3 regions of the Kitasatospora sp. NPDC057904 genome follow, and region 1 is predicted to be linked to each of the others. Evidence: riboswitches for the same ligand, from Rfam matches in the RefSeq annotation. Region 1 holds a riboswitch; each other region holds the start of a gene.

Region 1 (5,295 bases):
GACAGCGAAGGGAACGCCGGTGGTTGCGACCCCCGACACAGCATCGACGACGGGCGCCGACCGCGCGAGCGGCGGCGTGCAGTCCGTCGAACGCGCCTTCCAGCTCCTGGAGGCGCTGGCCGACTCCGGCGGCGTGGCGACGCTCAGCGAGCTCTCCACCACCTCCGGCCTGCCGATGCCGACCATCCACCGCCTGGTACGTACCCTCGTGCAGCAGGGTTACGTCCGCCAGGACACCGCCCGCCGCTACACCCTCGGCCCCCGGCTGATCCGGCTCGGCGAGACCGCCGGGCGCCTGCTCGGCAGCTGGGCCCGCCCCTACCTGGCCGAGCTGATGGAGGCCACCGGCGAGACCGCGAACCTCGCGGTCCTGGAGGGCGGCGAAGTGGTCTACGTCGGGCAGGTGCAGTCGCGCCGCTCGATGCGGATGTTCACCGAGGTCGGCCGGCGGGTGCAGCCGCACTGCACCGGCGTCGGCAAGGCGCTGCTCGCCCAGCTCCCCGAGGAGGAGGCCCGCGCCATACTCGGCCCCAACACGCTGCCCGCGCACACCGAGTACACCGTCACCGACCCGCAGGAGCTGCTGCACCAGCTCGCCGAGGCGCGCGAGCGCGGGTACGTCGTCGACGACCAGGAGCAGGAGATCGGGGTGCGCTGCATCGCGCTCGCCGTCCCGGGCGCGCCGACGCCGACGGCGCTGTCGGTCTCCGGCCCCGAGGCCCGCATCCGGGCGCTGGAGCAGCAGGACGGCGCGGCCTCGCTCGTCCCGGTGATGCACAAGATCGCGGCCCGGCTCGGACAGGTCCTCGCACCCTGATGGGTGGTCAGTTGAGGTGTCATGCGCAGGAAGTCGGACTGGTCGACTTCCTGCGCACGCGTTCCTCCGTTCGAGCGGACGGAGGGCGGGGCGCGGCGACGGCCGCCCGCCGCTCGGCCACCCTGGTGCGGACGCGGCCCGCGACAGCGCAGGCGGCCCGAGCACGAGGGCATGGTGAACGGCGATGGAGCGCAGGCGCAAGAGGCTTCGCGGCAGGACGGGGAACGCGGCACGGAGCGGGACGTGGCTGACGGTGGCCGTGGCGGCGGGCTGCGCGGTGGCGACGCTGACCGCCGACCCGTCGTGGGCCGGGCAGCGGCCCGACCCCCGTCCGGCAGTGCAGCTCGCGCCGGCGAGCCGGGCCGCGGCGCTGTCCGACTCCGACCTGGAGGTCGTCCGGCTCGACCCCAGCCCCGCGCCGCCCGGCGGCACCACGACCGTGCACGCCTTCGTCGCCAACCTCGGCCCGGACACCACCGCCTCGCCCTTCACCGTGATCGTCACCCTGCCGGAGGAGGTGACGGCGGTGGGCCCGTACTTCCCCGAGAACTGCGAGGCGTTCCTGGGCCGCGAGGTGCGCTGCACCTTCGGCCCCGGCCTGCCCGAGGGACGCAGCGCGACCGCGCTCGTCACGGTGCGGATCTCCCCCATGGCGCATACGGGCCTGCTGACCGGCGGGAAGGTCACGGTGATCAGCCCGGACGACCGGCACCCGCGCAACAACCGGCAGCCGTTCGACATCAGGGTCGTCGAGACGGCTGCCGGCTGATGGCTACCGTGTGCCGGTGCGGTTACCGGTAGACGCGGACGTAGTCGGCGGCGAAGGTGATCGGGGCGGTCCCCTGCGGCGCGGGGTGGTACTGCCCCGCGCACACCGACAGGTTGAGGATCAGGTACGCCGAGAAGTTCGCGCCGACGCCCTTGCCGTCCGAGAACACCTTCACGCCGTTGACGTACCAGTCCACCGAGGTGGCGCCGTAGTACGTGCCGATGGTCACCCACTGGTCCTTCGCGACGGCGCTCGCGTTGGTGTAGTAGTCGAAGTTGCCCGGGTTGACGTGGTTGGTCAGCTCCAGGAGGTTCGGGTTGTCGGGGTGGTACTCGAAGGAGTCGATCTCCCCGTTGCCGTTCTTCCAGGTCCACAGGGCCGGCCAGGCGCCGGAGCCGGCCGGCAGCTTGACCCGGGTCTCGGCGTAGTCGCCGGTCTTGACCTGGAAGCCCTCGCTGGAGCCCTCGGTGGTGAGGAAGCCGGTGTTCCAGGACTGCTTGCCGTTCTCCAGCGTGTTGCTGCCGGGGGTGGCGGTGAAGGTGGCGACGCCGTTGGCCACGCTGACGTTGTTCGGGTCCAGCCAGTCGAGCTTGTTGTCGTCCGGGTTGTGGTTGCCGTACTTGTACGCGGTGCTCTTGTCGCCGACCCAGCGCTGGCCCCAGTTGATCGGGCCGTTGAACTCGTCGGACCAGGTCAGCGACTTGCCGGCGATCGGGGAGGACGGCTCCGGGGTGCTCGGGGTGGCGGTGGCGCTCGGGGTCTGCGTGGGTGCCTGGGTGGGTGCCTGCGTGGGTGCCTGGGTGGGCGTGGGGGTGGGGGTGGGCATGGCCGACGGGGTGGTGGTCGGGGCCGGGGAGCTGGAGACGACGAGCTGCTGCGACGGCAGGTTGTGCCAGGCGCCGCCGAAGTCCTGCCAGAACCCGAACTGGGTGTAGGTGCCGGCCGACAGAGCACGCGCGCCACTGGTGAAGGTGTAGCTCCACGGGCAGATCGGCACATTGCTGGCGTTGCCGGGGAAGTCGAGGTTGTTGCCGGCCGCGTCGCGCACGCCGACACCGACGGTCTTGGCGGTGAAGCAGGACGAGGAGTGGACGGTGAGGGTCGCGGTGGCGGCCCGGCCGGCGACCATCGTGGCCGGGGCGAGCCGGTCCTGGGTGACGGTCGGACCGGTGGCGGCCTGGGCGCCGGGCGCGGACTGGAGGCCGAACAGGCCGGCGCCGGTGATGGCGAGCGCGCCGGTGGCGGCGAGGGCGGCGGTGCGGCCGCGGTGGGACGGGCGGGCGTGGCGGGGCGCGGGGCGCCGGGCAGGCTTGTGCATGGGGTGTCCTCTGCGACGCCTGCGAGGTGAGCTGTCGGGTTCGGACTGAGAGGTCGCCCGGCCGCCGGTGGGAACGGCTTCACCCCAAGCCGCGGCCGGCACGCGCGAGGGCGTGCCGGGTCGTGGCGCTGACCTTGGTTCCCCCGCTCCCGTCCGCTGTGGTGCTCGGTTGCCCGCCGTCGGGTGGACGGGACTCGGCGTCCCGGCGGCGGGGTCCGCGAGGGCGGACGCCGTTGCAGGCTAGGCAGTCGGTCCGTGAACGGACAACTCGTCTCGGCCGGTTGTCGCGCAGCTCACAGTCGTGTCGATCAACTACGGTGCGCAGTGGATCAGTTGGCCGGCATCCCGGCGGGCCGTTGATGTTCGGGCGAGCCGGGCACCGATCCGGACCCCGGCGTCCGGCGCCCCGGCGGGTTCGAGGCGGTCGCGCCCGCCGAGCAGCCGGGTGCCGCCGGCCGTCGCGGTGCCGGTGCCGGTGCCGGTGTCACCCGATGGTGGGCGGTGCCCTGGCGGGCCCTGCGTGGTGACGGTGACGGGGGTGCGTCTTCACTGGCAGTGGCGTGCGAGCTCGCCCGATCGGATAAATTGGAGGTCCGACATCCACCGTCGTGCACAAGAGCACCGCGCCCCCTCCCGCAGAGACGAGGAACCGCCGCACCATGACCGCGCCCCTGCCCGCCTTCGCCGGCCGCACCTACCTCTTCCGGGCCGACAACGGCGCGGCCTTCCGCAACGCCTACTCGGCCGACGGCAAGCGGCTGCGCTGGGAGGGCCTCGGCGAGTCGGCGGGCCAGTGGGAGGACGTGGCGCTCCACGTCGCCGAGGTCGCGCCCGAGGTGTACTTCGTCAGCTGGACGGAGCAGAGCGGCATCACCGTCAGCCACGTGATGGACCTGGTCCGGCTGACGGTGCGCGCGTTCTGGACCTTCGAGGGCGAGGGCGGCCGGGTCGGCGAGCTCCACACGGGGACGCTGGAGCGGGTGGCCTGAGGCCGGCCGGTCCGCGAGGCCGACGACCGTCGGGCTGCGGGAGCCGGCCGGCTGCAGCGAGTCGGACCGCCGGGACCATCCGGCCGCGGGAACCGGCTGTCAGCCTACGAAGGCCGGCTTCAGGCTGCGGGGGCCGGCTGGCCCGGCTGGTTCGGGACCTTGAGGTGCTCGGACAGCCACTCCAGCGAGGACGGCAGCAGCTTGCTCCACGTCTCGAAGTTGTGGCCGCCGGTCTCCAGCATGCTGTACGAGACCTTCATCGGGCCGGGGCTCTGCACCGCGTCAATGAACGCCTCGGTGTCGTGCTTGTAGTCGCCGTCACCCTGCTTCGTGCCCGCCAGCAGAACGGCCGCCTTGGGCTGCGGCAGGTTCTTGAGCCTCCACATCAGGTCGGCCTCGTCCCGGCGCTGCCGGCTGCCGCCGAAGAGGTCGCCGGTGGTCGGGTCCTCGGCGGCACGGTAGTAGCCGGAGAGGGAGACGGCGGTCGGGAAGACCTCCGGGTGGCGCATGGCGAGCTTGACCGCGCAGTAGCCGCCGGTGGAGTTGCCCATGAAGGCCCACGCCTGCGGGTCGGCGGAGACCCGGAAGCTCGCCTGGATCGCCGAGGGGACGTCCTTGGTGAAGTACGTGTCGGACTGCGCGCCGCCGGGGATGTCCTCGCACTCGGTGTCCTGCGGGAGGGCGGGCGAGGGACGCATGAGGACCATGACGGTCGGCTGCATCTTCCCCTCCTGGAGCAGCTTGAGCGCCGCGCCCGGGTAGTTGAACCGCGTGATCAGGTTCTCGGCCTGCCCGGGGAAACCGGTGCTGACGATCACGGCCGGGAACTGGCGCTGCGCGTACTCGGGCTGGAAGTACTGCGGCGGCAGGTAGACATAGCCCTCCGTGGACAGCCGGGTGAGCTTGCCGTCGATCCGGACCTTGCGGATCTCGCCGGACTTGGCGGGCTCGCGGCCCATCGCGCCGCCGCCCTGGACGGAGGCGTGGCCGATCGTCTCCACGAGCAGGCGGCCGGAGGCGTCCGCCTTGTTGTGGATCACCACCGGGCCGTTGTCACCGCCGGTGCCGAGCAGGTCGTCCCAGCTGCTGTAGAAGGAGAAGTAGTTGTTGGCGACGAGGCCGAGCGCGGCGAGCACGGTGAACTGGGTGGCGAGCAGCGTGCCGATCCGGCCGAGCACCGCCTGCCAGGTCTTCCTCGCGAGTCTGGGCCACAGCCAGACCGTGGCGGCCATCATCACGACGGCGATCAATACGGTCAGCGCCAACACCTTGTGGCTCGTCAGACCCATGTCCTACTTGCTCCCACGCCTCGAACTCACGCCCCCGCCGCTAGGACATCCGGGGCACCTCCCCGGTTCCCCGTCGGGACGCGATCTTCCACCCTAGCGGGCCGGGGTTCCGG
Region 2 (5,295 bases), on a different contig from region 1:
GTCGTAGCCGGCGACCCGGACGTCCAGGTCGGCCGTGACGGTCAGCCGGCCGGGGTCCGTGCCCGGGGAGACGACGAGGTTGCGGTAGCCGGCGGTCAGCGGCAGTCCGGTGGTGGCCGACAGCTCGCGCGCGCGTTCGTCCAGCACCGCCGCCACCTCGGTCCGCTCGTCCGCCCCGCCGAGCCCCCGGCCGGCCACCGCGGGGGCGACGGGCGGCAGCGACAGCTGGGTCAGCCCTCCGGCGGCGAGCAGCAGGGCGCCGCGCCGGGACAGCACGCAGGGCCGTATCGCGTCCGGTCCGGACGGGGTCGGGCTCAGAGCCGGACCACCCCCGCGACGGGCATCGCGTTGACGCTCTCGTACCGCACCCTGGCCCCCGGGTACGGGGCGTGCACGATCACCCCGCCGCCGGCGTACATGCCGACGTGGTGCATGTCCCGGTAGAAGATCACCAGGTCTCCCGGTCGCGCTTCGGACAGGCTCACCCGCTGGCCGGCGTAGGCCTGGGCCTGCGAGGTGCGCGGCAGGCTCACTCCCGCCTGCCGCCAGCTGTAGTACATCAGACCGGAACAGTCGAACGCGCGGGGGCCGGTGGACCCGTACACGTACGGCGACCCGATCATCCGCACCGCCGCCGCGAGCGCCGCCGCCCCACGCTCGGAGGCGGGCGGGGTGGTGCCGAGGTCCAGCCGGTCGGTGCCGCGGGTGGCGCGCTGCTCGGCCTCCTGGGCGTCCTGCGCGGCCATCCGGGAGCGCTCGGCGGCGCCCAGGCTGTTGAGCAGCCGCTGGGCCTTGGCCAGCCGCTGCTGGATCTCCTGCTTGCTGTCGGCGAGCGTCCGGCGGGCCTGGTCCAGCTCGGCGAGCTTGGCGGCGGTCTCGGTGCGGCGCTGGTCGAGCCCGCGCTGACGGGTCACCAGCTCGTGCAGCGTCTCGTTCTGCCGCTCGGTCGCCTGGTCGAGGGTCCGGGCGCGGGCGAGGTAGCCCTCCGGGTCGGTGGCGAGCATCAGCTGGACGGTCTGCGCCATGCCGCCGGAGCGGTACTCGGCGCCGGCCACGGTGGCGAGGTCGCCGCGCAGCTGGTTCAGCTGGTCCTGGGCGGCGGCGATCTCGCCCTGGAGGACGGTGGTCTCGCCCTGGAGCCGCTGCTGGGCCTCCTGCGCGGCGTTGTACTTCTCCGACGCCTGTTCGGCCTCGTTGTACAGCTGCTCGACCTGCGCCTTGACGTCCTTGCGGCTGGGCGCGTCCGGGGAGCCGGGGGCGGCCTGGGCGCTGCCGCCCGTCGTGACGCCCAGGGCGGTGGTGGCGGCCGCGGTCAGCACCAGCGCACGGGCGAGCAGTTGGGAACGGCGGTGCACGGGCATGGCGGCGGCTGCTCCAATCCTGCGGACCGGTCCCGCCGCCGCACCCAAGCGGGCGGTCCTGGAGCGGGAGTCCGGTGGCAGACGTTAGCGAGTCCGGGCAACCGAGTCCAAACCTCTCCCAACCCGAATATTTGACCCTTAATCGGACACCAGTCCGAGGAAAGGAAACGCCGCAGGCCCGGACCTCCGGGGAGGAGGGCCGGGCCTGCGGGAAGCCGAGCGGGGAATCAGACCCGCACGATGGACGAGAGCGGCATGTTGGTGACCGCCTCGTAGCGGACGCTCGCACCCGGCTTGGGCGCGTGCAGCACCTGGCCGTTGCCGGCGTAGATGCCGACGTGGTGGGCGTCGTTGAAGAAGATCAGCAGGTCGCCGGGCTGGGCCTGGGAGAGGTCCGTGCCGATCCGGGTCCCGGCGCCGGCCTGCTCCTGCGAGGTGCGCGGCAGCGAGACGCCAGCCTGGTCGAAGGCCCAGACCATCAGGCCCGAGCAGTCGAAGGAGTTCGGGCCGGTGGCGGCCCAGACGTACGGGCTGCCGATCTTGGTGGCGGCGTAGGACAGCGCGGCGGCACCGCGCGAGCTGCCCGCCGCCGGCGGCTTGGCGACCGGCGAGGACGACGGGGCCGAGCCGAGGTCGGTGCGGCTGCTGTCGCGGGAGGCGCGGTCGGCGGCGGCCTGCTGGGCCTTCGCGGCGTCGGCCTTGGCCTTGGCATCGGCGGCGGCCTTGTCCTCGGCCGCCTTGATGGCCTGGCGCTCCTGCTCGGACAGGGTGTTGAAGAGGTTCTGGGCGGCCGTCAGCTTCCCCTGGATCTGTTCCTTGGACGCCTTCAGCTGCTGGGTGGTCGCGTCCAGCTCGGCGAGCTTGCCCTGGGCCTCGGTGCGGTCCTGGTCCAGCTTGCGCTGCTGGTCCTGGAGCTCCTTCAGCTGACCCTTCTGGGTGCTGCCGGCCTGGTTCAGGGCGTCGGCCTGGCTGAGGAAGTTGTCCGGCTTGGACGAGAACATCAGCTGGACGGTCGGGGATATGCCCCCGTTGCGGTACTGCTCGCCGGCGATCTGGGCGAGGCCGCCCTGGAGGTCGGTCACCTGCTCCTGCTGGCGGGCCACCTGGTCCTGGAGGCCGCTGACCTGCTTCTGCAGCTCCTGCTGCTTGGACTGGGCGGCGTTGTACTGCTCGGTCGCCACCTCGGCCTGCTCGTTGAGCTGGTCGACCTGCTCCTTGACCTGGTCCTTGGTCGGCGCGGGGTCGGCGTGGGCGCCGGACTGCGCGGAGAGGGCGACGGCTGCCGCGGCAACTCCGGTCAGGAAGGAAACTCGGGCACGGCCGGCGGGCTTGGGACGACGATGGGACGCCACGAAGGCGGACTCCTTCTTCCTACGTCCGCCTACCGGGTGAGCTGACGGGTTCGGGCCGGAAGCATGCCCTACGACGCCTCACGGCCGTTCCACCGGCCGACCTGGCGCCGATTCACCCCGGAGGAACGTGGTTCCCCGGCTCCGCTCCACAGCGCCCCCTGTCACTGGGCTCCCCTGTCGGACGGTCGCTTCGACCCGTCCCGCTGCTTCACGAACTCGGCGGGAACCACCGCCGCCACCCTGGCTGGGCGATCGACAGTGCGGTGGTCCGGGTCACGACCCTAGTAACTGAACCGTGATCGGTTCAAATCCTTGTCAGAAAAAAGGCGGAAGAATAACCAAGTTCTTTTGTGAAGATGACAGAAGGTGATCGCAGCAGCACGCAAGGCTGATCACTTGTCACGCGAACGCGGCGAAACGCAGGGAAACGCGCTCAAGCGAACGCGCCACCCCCGCTCGGGAGGTGGCGCGGATCACAGGGCCGTCGCGCCGGCCCGCGGCGTGTCGGCGGGTCAGACCCGGCGGATGGTGTTGATCGGCATCGCGTCGGCCTTCATCACCTTGACGACGTCGCCGGTGTGCGGCGCGTGCACCACCATGCCGTTGCCGATGTACATCGCGACGTGGTGCATGTCGGGACCGTAGATCACCAGGTCGCCGGGCTGGGCCTGGTCCAGCGAGGGCACCCGGGTGCCGTAGTGGCCCTGCTCCTGCGAGGTGCGCGGCAGCGAGACGCCGGCCTGGCCGTACGACCAGAGCATCAGGCCCGAGCAGTCGAAGGTGCTGGAGCCGACGGCACCCCACACGTACGGCGAGCCCTGCTTGCTCATCGCCTTGGCCACGGCCACGGCCGCGTAGCCGCTGGCCGGCGGCAGGCTGCTCAGGTCGACCCGGTCGGTGCCGCGCGAGGCGCGGTCGTCCTGGGCCTGCTGGGCCTTCAGCGCGGCGCGCTCGGAGGCGCTGAGCGAGTTGAGGAGGTCCTGGGCCTGCTTGAGCTTGGCGTTGACGTCCGCCTTGGACTGGTTCAGGTCCTTGGTGGTGGAGTCCAGGGAGGCCAGCACCGCGGCGGCCTCGGCCTTCTCCTGGTCCAGGCGGCGCTGCTGGTCCAGCAGGCCCTTGAGCGCGTCGGTCTCGGTGGCGGTGGCCTGCTGCACGCTGGAGGCCTTGGCCAGGTAGTTGTTCGGGTCGGAGGAGAGCATCAGCTGGACGGACGGGTCGATGCCGCCGGTGCGGTACTGCTCGCCCGCCACGCCGGCGAGGCCGGTCTGAAGCTGGGTCATCTGCTCCTGGCCGCGGGCCACCTGGTCCTGGAGCTGGTCGGCCTGCTTGCGCAGCTGGTCGGCCCGCTCCTTGGCGCCGTTGTACTTCTCGGCGGCCTGCTCCTGCTCCTGCTGCAGCTCGTCGATCTGCGCCTTGACGTCCGTCTTGTTCGGCTGCGGCGCGGCGTGCGCGGCCACCTGGGCGGAGAGCGCGACCGCGGTCGCAGCAGCAGCGGTGAGCACGGAGACCCGCGCGCGGCTCGGCTGCTTGGGACGGCGGTGGGAGGCCAAGGGACCTGCTCCTTCTTCCATGGACTCACCGGTTCGGGTGAGAAATCCGGAAAATAGGTTTGACGCCAGACCCTAGTGAACATCCAGGCATTGCGCCACTCCCCCAAAGGCGTGAACTCCGAGCCCCCACGCCGCTTCACCGAATCCGCACATCACCGCAAACCGGACGCTGAGCGGCCGTCATCCCCATCGGCACGGAATCAGGGCCGCGCCAGCCGGTTCAGCAGCAGAACCGAGGCGACCGGGCGCGCGCCGGCCTTCCGCACGCCCTCCGCGACCTCCCGGTCGGCGGAGACCACCACGACCGGACGGCCCTGCGGCTCGGCCCGCACCAGGCGTCTGATCAGCTCGTCCGCCGTCTCGCCGGTCCGGCTGAAGCGCACCCGGACCCCGCGCGGCGGCGCCATGATCACCGGCACGTCCAGGTCCTGCCCGTCGAACACGCACGTGACCTCCGCCTGCGTGCGCTGGGCCAGCATCGCCAGCCCGCCCAGCAGCCGCAGCCGCTGCTGCTCCAGCGGCAGCGTCGGATAGCCGGTCTTCGTCACGTTGTAGCCGTCCACCACCAGGTGCACCTGCGGGATCGCCAGCAGCTGGTCCAGCAGGGCCGGATCGTCCTCCGCGAGCCCGCGCCGGGCCACGTCGTGCGGCGAGGCCGAACCCGGCACCACCGCCTCCACCAGGTCCGCCGGGCGGATCTGCGACACCGGCAGCGCCAGCTCGCGCTGCAGCCCCTGCGCCGACTGCAGCACGGTGTCCAGCAGCAGCCGCAGCCGCATGTCCTCCACGCTGCGCCCCTCGCGGGCCGAACGGCGGCCCTGCTCGGCGGCGGTCTCCAGCTCGCCGACGCGGTGCCGCAGCCGCCGTGCCTCGCTCTCGGCCGCACTGCGCTCGGTCGCCGCCTGCGCGCGCAGCGCCTCCAGCTCACCGGCCAGCCGACGGGTCTCGGCCTGCGCCCGGCGGGTGTCGCTCTCCAGCGAACGCACCTTCTTGCGCAGCGAGTCGGCCTCCCGCCGGACGTCCTCGGACTCG
Region 3 (5,295 bases), on a different contig from region 1:
CGTGGTCAGCTTCGGCCCGGTGATGTTCGACAACGCCGCCTCCACCGCCGCCGTGGCGCTCGCCCAGCCGCTCGAACCGGTGCAGGACGCGCTCACCGAGCTCGCCCTGATCACCGCCGGCGCCGCGGCCGTCGTCATCGCGCTCGCCGCCGCGGGCGCCCTGTGGATCGCCCGCACCGCCCTGCGCCCGGTCGACCGCCTCACCCGCGCGGCCCAGCACATCGCCCGCACCCAGGAGCCGGGCGTGACGATCGAGGTCTCCGGACACGACGAGATCGCCCGCTTCGGCGAGGCCTTCAACGCGATGAGCACCGCCCTCGCCGGTTCGCTGGACAGCCAGGCCCGGCTGATCGCCGACGCCGGCCACGAACTGCGCACCCCGCTGGCCTCCATGCGCACCAACGTCGACCTGCTCATCCGCAGCCAGGAGTCCGGTCGCCCACTGCCCGAGGCGACGCTCACCCGGATCCTCGGCAACATGAAGGCGCAGATGACGGAACTCTCCACCCTCATCGGCGACCTGCTCGAACTGTCCCGCCCCGCCGACGCCCGCGGCGCGAAGCCGCTGCCCGTCGTCGCCCTGCACGACATCGCCGCCCGGGCCGTCGAGCGGGCCGAACTGCGCGGCCCCGGCCTGGTGTTCGGCGCCGACCTGACGCCCTGGTACGTGCGCGCCGATCCGCACGCGCTGGAGCGCGCCGTGATCAACCTGCTGGACAACGCGGTGAAGTTCAGCCCGCCCGGCGGCCGGATCGGCGTCTCGCTGGCGGACGGCGAACTCGCCGTCCGCGACGAGGGCCCCGGCATCGCCGCCGAGGACCTCCCGCACGTCTTCGACCGCTTCTGGCGCTCCCCGTCCGCCCGCCAACTGCCGGGATCCGGCCTGGGGCTGGCGATCGTCGCCCGCACGGTCCGCGCGGCCGGCGGCGAGGTCGCGCTCGCACCGGCCGGCCCGGACGGCGGCACCGTCGCGACCGTCCGGCTGCCGGGCGCGGCCACACCGCCGCCGGAGACGCCCCCGCCGGCCGGCGCCGACCGGAGCTGAGGCCGGCGACGAGAACGGCAGGCCGGAAGACAGCGACCGGCCCGGCCCACGAGGAATCCTCGTGGGCCGGGCCGGTCTGGGCGTGTCCCGCGCCCATGTCCGCCGGTGCGGCGATCACCCGGTCGAGCGGTCACCCGACATGACCATCCCGGACGATCGTTTCGCCCCGCACCTACGGTGGTCCGTCATCCCCGAAGGGGGGAGCTCAGAGCGCGACGCCGTGCGCCCGGAGGTAGGCGACCGGGTCGATGTCCGAGCCGTACTCCGGCCCGGTGCGGATCTCGAAGTGCAGGTGCGGGCCGGTCACGTTGCCGGTGGCACCGGACAGGCCGAGCTGCTGGCCGACGGTCACGGACTGGCCGACCGTCACGCCGATCGAGGACAGGTGCGCGTACTGCGCGTACTTGCCGTCGGCGAGCTGGATCTCGACCTCGTTGCCGTAGGCACCACCGTTGTCGGCCTTCACCACGACGCCGTTGGCGACGGCGCGCACCGGGGTGCCGGTGGAGGCGACGAAGTCCTGGCCGGTGTGGTGGCCGGAGGCCCACATCGCGCCGGCGACGCCGTACGCCTCGCCGAGCACCGGGTTGGCGAGCGGGGCGACATAGCCGGAGGCGGCGGCGACCGGAGCGGCGGCCGGAGCCTGCGCGGGCTGGGCCACGGTGGCCTGGACCTGCACCTGGGCACCCGGGGTGGTGGCCTCGGTCTGGACCTGCACCTGCGGCTTGGCGGCCGGGGCGGCGGGCTTCTGAGCGGGAGCGGCCGGGGCGGCCGGGGCGGCCTGGGCCGCGATCGCGAGCGACTGACCCGGGAAGATCAGGTTCGGGTTGGCGCCGACCACGGAACGGTTGTGCGCGTACAGCGCCTGCCAACCGCCCTCGACGTGCTTGGCGTCGGCGATCTTCGAGAGGGTGTCACCGCTGACGACCCGGTAGGAGGCGTCGCCCTGGGCGGCGGCCGGAGCGGCCGGGGCCGAGGCGGCGGCGACCGGAGCGGCGGGGGTGCCGGGGGCGGTGTGGGCCTGGGCGCTCATCGCGGTGACGAGCGGGAGGGCGAAGGAGACACCGGTGACGGCGGTCGCGATGCCGATGCGGGCGGCGCGGGGCAGGGTGATACGACGAGCCTGAGCAGGCATGGAAGTTTCCTCTCCGACGCCTGCGAGGTGAGCTGTCGGGTTCGGGCTGGAGTTGCCCGGCCGCATGCGCGGCTTCACCCCGAGCCGGCCCTGGAACTTCCGCGCAAACAGCGCGAATTCCGGTCCGGCGACTTACCTGTGGGTCCCCCGCTCCTGCCGTACAGAGTTCAGTGCGAGCCACCGGGCAGCGGCAGGACTCGGCGTTCCACCCGGTGGATCCGTCCGGACTGGCCGGTCGGTCGCTGAACTAAAACTCATCCGTCCGGGTGAAGCAATGTCGATCTCTTGAACCCACAACAACCCCACCCGCCACGATGACGCTCCGAATGATCCGGAATACGGTGCGTGCACAATCCATTCACTGCCCGCAGCGGATCAACGACCCTCCGCCGACGAGCCGACCCCTCCGTGACCACACGATCACCCACCGCACCCCCCGGACGCACCACCGGTGACCCTTGTCACGTGCACCCCGCCGGGCGGAGGATCGGGCCGTGGCCACAACCAACGCCGGCTCCTTGCGCCTGGGCACCGCGCAGGGACGCTGGGTCCTCCTGGCAACAGTGCTCGGCTCCAGCATGGCGATGCTCGACGGCACCGTGGTGAACGTCGCCCTGCCCCGCATCGGCACCGACCTCGGCGCCACCCTCGCGTCCCTGCAGTGGACGCTGAACGCCTACCTGCTGACGCTCGCCGGGCTCATCCTGCTCGGCGGCGCGCTCGGCGACCGCTACGGCCGGCGCCGGGTCTTCCTGCTCGGCGTGGTCTGGTTCGCCATCGCCTCCGCGGCCTGCGCCGCCGCGCCGAACATCCAGGTGCTGATCGCCGCACGCGCCGTCCAGGGCATCGGCGGGGCGCTGCTGACGCCCGGTTCGCTCGCCATGCTCCAGGCGGTCTTCCACCCGGACGACCGCTCGGCCGCGGTCGGCCTGTGGTCCGGCCTCGGCGGCGTGTCGGCGGCCGTCGGCCCGTTCGTCGGCGGCTGGCTCGTGGACGGCCCCGGCTGGCGCTGGATCTTCCTGCTCAACCTGCCGCTCGCCGCCGCCGTGATCGCGGTCGCCACCCGCTACGTCCCCGAGAGCCGGGACGAGAGCGCCACCGGCCGCTTCGACGTGCTCGGCTCGGTGCTCGCCGCCCTCGCGCTCGGCACCTTCACCTACGCGCTGACGGCGGGCGGCGAGGGCCTGTCCCCCGTCGTCTGGGTCACCGGCGTGCTCGGGCTCGTGCTCGGCGCGGCCTTCATCGTCGTCGAACGCCGCGCCCCCGAACCGATGCTGCCGCTCGGGCTGTTCTCCTCGCGGCTGTTCACCGCCGTGAACCTCGTCACCCTCTGCGTGTACGCGGCGTTCAGCGGCGTCTTCTTCCTCCTGGTCGTCCAGTTGCAGATCGTCGCCCGCTTCTCGCCGCTGGTGTCCGGCCTGGCCCTGGTGCCGATCACCGTGCTGATGCTCGCGCTGTCCTCGCGCGCCGCGCGGCTCGGCAAGCGGATCGGCCCGAGGATCCCGCTGACCGTCGGGCCGCTGCTGTGCGCCGCCGGGGTGCTGCTGATGCTGCGCGCCGGCGCCGGCTCCTCCTACTGGGCGGACGTCCTGCCCGCCGTCACGGTGATGGGCTGCGGCATGACGCTGCTGGTCGCTCCACTGACGGCGACCGTCCTCGCGGCCGTCGAGGTGCGGCACGCGGGCATCGCGAGCGGGGTCAACAACGCCGCCGCCCGCGCGGCCGGCCTGCTCGCGGTCGCGGCCCTCCCGGCCCTGGCCGGCCTGAGCGGCGACGCGTACCGGGTGCCGGCCGCGGTCGACAACGCCTTCCACACCGCGATGCTGATCTGCGCCGGGCTCCTGACGGCCGGCGCGATCACCGCCTTCGTGACCATCCGCGGCAACGTGCTGGCCCCCGAGGACCACCCGGTCGCGGAGCCGGACACCGAGTGGTGCTGCGGCACGACCCCGCCCCTCGACCCCGGCCACGTCCACACGCACGAGGGCCCCGCCACCGGTCCGGCAGCAGGGCCCTCAAAAACCTGACGCTGCGTCAGAGAATGTCACCGGGGGCATACTTGGCCGCCTCCGGGTAGGCCGCGGCGACGGCCTCGACCAGCCGGACGACCTCGGCGACCTGCGCACCGGCCGCGCCGGTGAACGAGAGCCGGTCGGCCAGCAGCGCGTCCAGCGCGGCGCGGTCCAGCGGGATCCGCTCGTCGGCGGCCAGGCGGTCCAGCAGCTCGTTCTCGCGGGCGCCGGCGCGCATCGCGAGCGCGGAGGCGACGGCGTGCTCCTTGATGACCTCGTGCCCGGTCTCCCGGCCGACGCCCGCGCGCACCGCGCCCATCAGCACCTTGGTGGTGGCGAGGAACGGCAGGTAGCGGTCCAGCTCGGCCTCGACGACGGCCGGGAAGGCGCCGAACTCGTCGAGGACGGTCAGGAAGGTCTCCAGCAGGCCGTCGAAGGCGAAGAACGCGTCCGGCAGCGCGACCCGGCGCACCACCGAGCAGGAGACGTCGCCCTCGTTCCACTGGTCGCCGGCCAGCTCGCCGGTCATCGACGCGTAGCCGCGCAGGATGACGGCCAGGCCGTTGACGCGCTCGCACGAGCGGGTGTTCATCTTGTGCGGCATCGCGGAGGAGCCGACCTGGCCCTCCTTGAAGCCCTCGGTGACGAGCTCGTGGCCGGCCATCAGGCGGATGGTCTTGGCCAGGCTGGACGGCGCGGCGGCGAGCTGGACGAGGGCGGTGAGCACCTCGAAGTCCAGCGAGCGCGGGTAGACCTGGCCGACGCTGGTGAGCACGTTCTCGAAGCCGAGGTGCCCGGCGACCCGGCGCTCCAGCTCGGCCAGCTTCTCGGTGTCGCCACCCAGCAGGTCCAGCATGTCCTGCGCGGTGCCGACCGGGCCCTTGATCCCGCGCAGCGGGTAGCGGGCGATCAGCTCCTCCAGGCGGCGGAAGGCCACCAGGAGCTCGTCGGTGATCGACGCGAAGCGCTTGCCCAGCGTGGTGGCCTGCGCGGCGACGTTGTGGGAGCGGCCGGCCATGACCAGCTCGGAGTGCTGCGCGGCCAGGCTCGCCAGGCGCACCAGCACGGCCACCGTGCGGTCGCGCACGTGCTCCAGCGACTGG

Evidence for each region. Region 1 has a riboswitch for cyclic di-AMP ahead of ACFVSN_RS10720 (hypothetical protein). Riboswitches for the same ligand answer to the same signal wherever they lie in the genome.
Region 2: another riboswitch for cyclic di-AMP. It lies ahead of ACFVSN_RS22845 (NlpC/P60 family protein); the one in region 1 lies ahead of ACFVSN_RS10720 (hypothetical protein).
Region 3: another riboswitch for cyclic di-AMP. It lies ahead of ACFVSN_RS27505 (peptidoglycan DD-metalloendopeptidase family protein); the one in region 1 lies ahead of ACFVSN_RS10720 (hypothetical protein).

Annotation. Positions count from the first base shown of each region.
Region 1 covers NZ_JBHVOL010000003.1:434,819-440,113, reverse strand. Annotated here, with positions in the region: gene ACFVSN_RS10730 (IclR family transcriptional regulator) at 20-817, shown strand; gene ACFVSN_RS10725 (hypothetical protein) at 1,002-1,586, shown strand; gene ACFVSN_RS10720 (hypothetical protein) at 1,609-2,904, opposite strand; cyclic di-AMP (ydaO/yuaA leader) riboswitch at 2,906-3,078, opposite strand; gene ACFVSN_RS10715 (MoaF N-terminal domain-containing protein) at 3,564-3,893, shown strand; gene ACFVSN_RS10710 (alpha/beta hydrolase) at 4,013-5,182, opposite strand.
Region 2 covers NZ_JBHVOL010000009.1:3,668-8,962, forward strand. Annotated here, with positions in the region: gene ACFVSN_RS22835 (hypothetical protein) at 1-276, opposite strand, end outside; gene ACFVSN_RS22840 (NlpC/P60 family protein) at 315-1,361, opposite strand; gene ACFVSN_RS22845 (NlpC/P60 family protein) at 1,589-2,713, opposite strand; cyclic di-AMP (ydaO/yuaA leader) riboswitch at 2,724-2,877, opposite strand; gene ACFVSN_RS22850 (NlpC/P60 family protein) at 3,226-4,263, opposite strand; gene ACFVSN_RS22855 (NYN domain-containing protein) at 4,464-5,295, opposite strand, start outside.
Region 3 covers NZ_JBHVOL010000011.1:307,541-312,835, forward strand. Annotated here, with positions in the region: gene ACFVSN_RS27500 (sensor histidine kinase) at 1-1,045, shown strand, start outside; gene ACFVSN_RS27505 (peptidoglycan DD-metalloendopeptidase family protein) at 1,251-2,180, opposite strand; cyclic di-AMP (ydaO/yuaA leader) riboswitch at 2,183-2,363, opposite strand; gene ACFVSN_RS27510 (DHA2 family efflux MFS transporter permease subunit) at 2,675-4,207, shown strand; gene purB (adenylosuccinate lyase) at 4,215-5,295, opposite strand, start outside.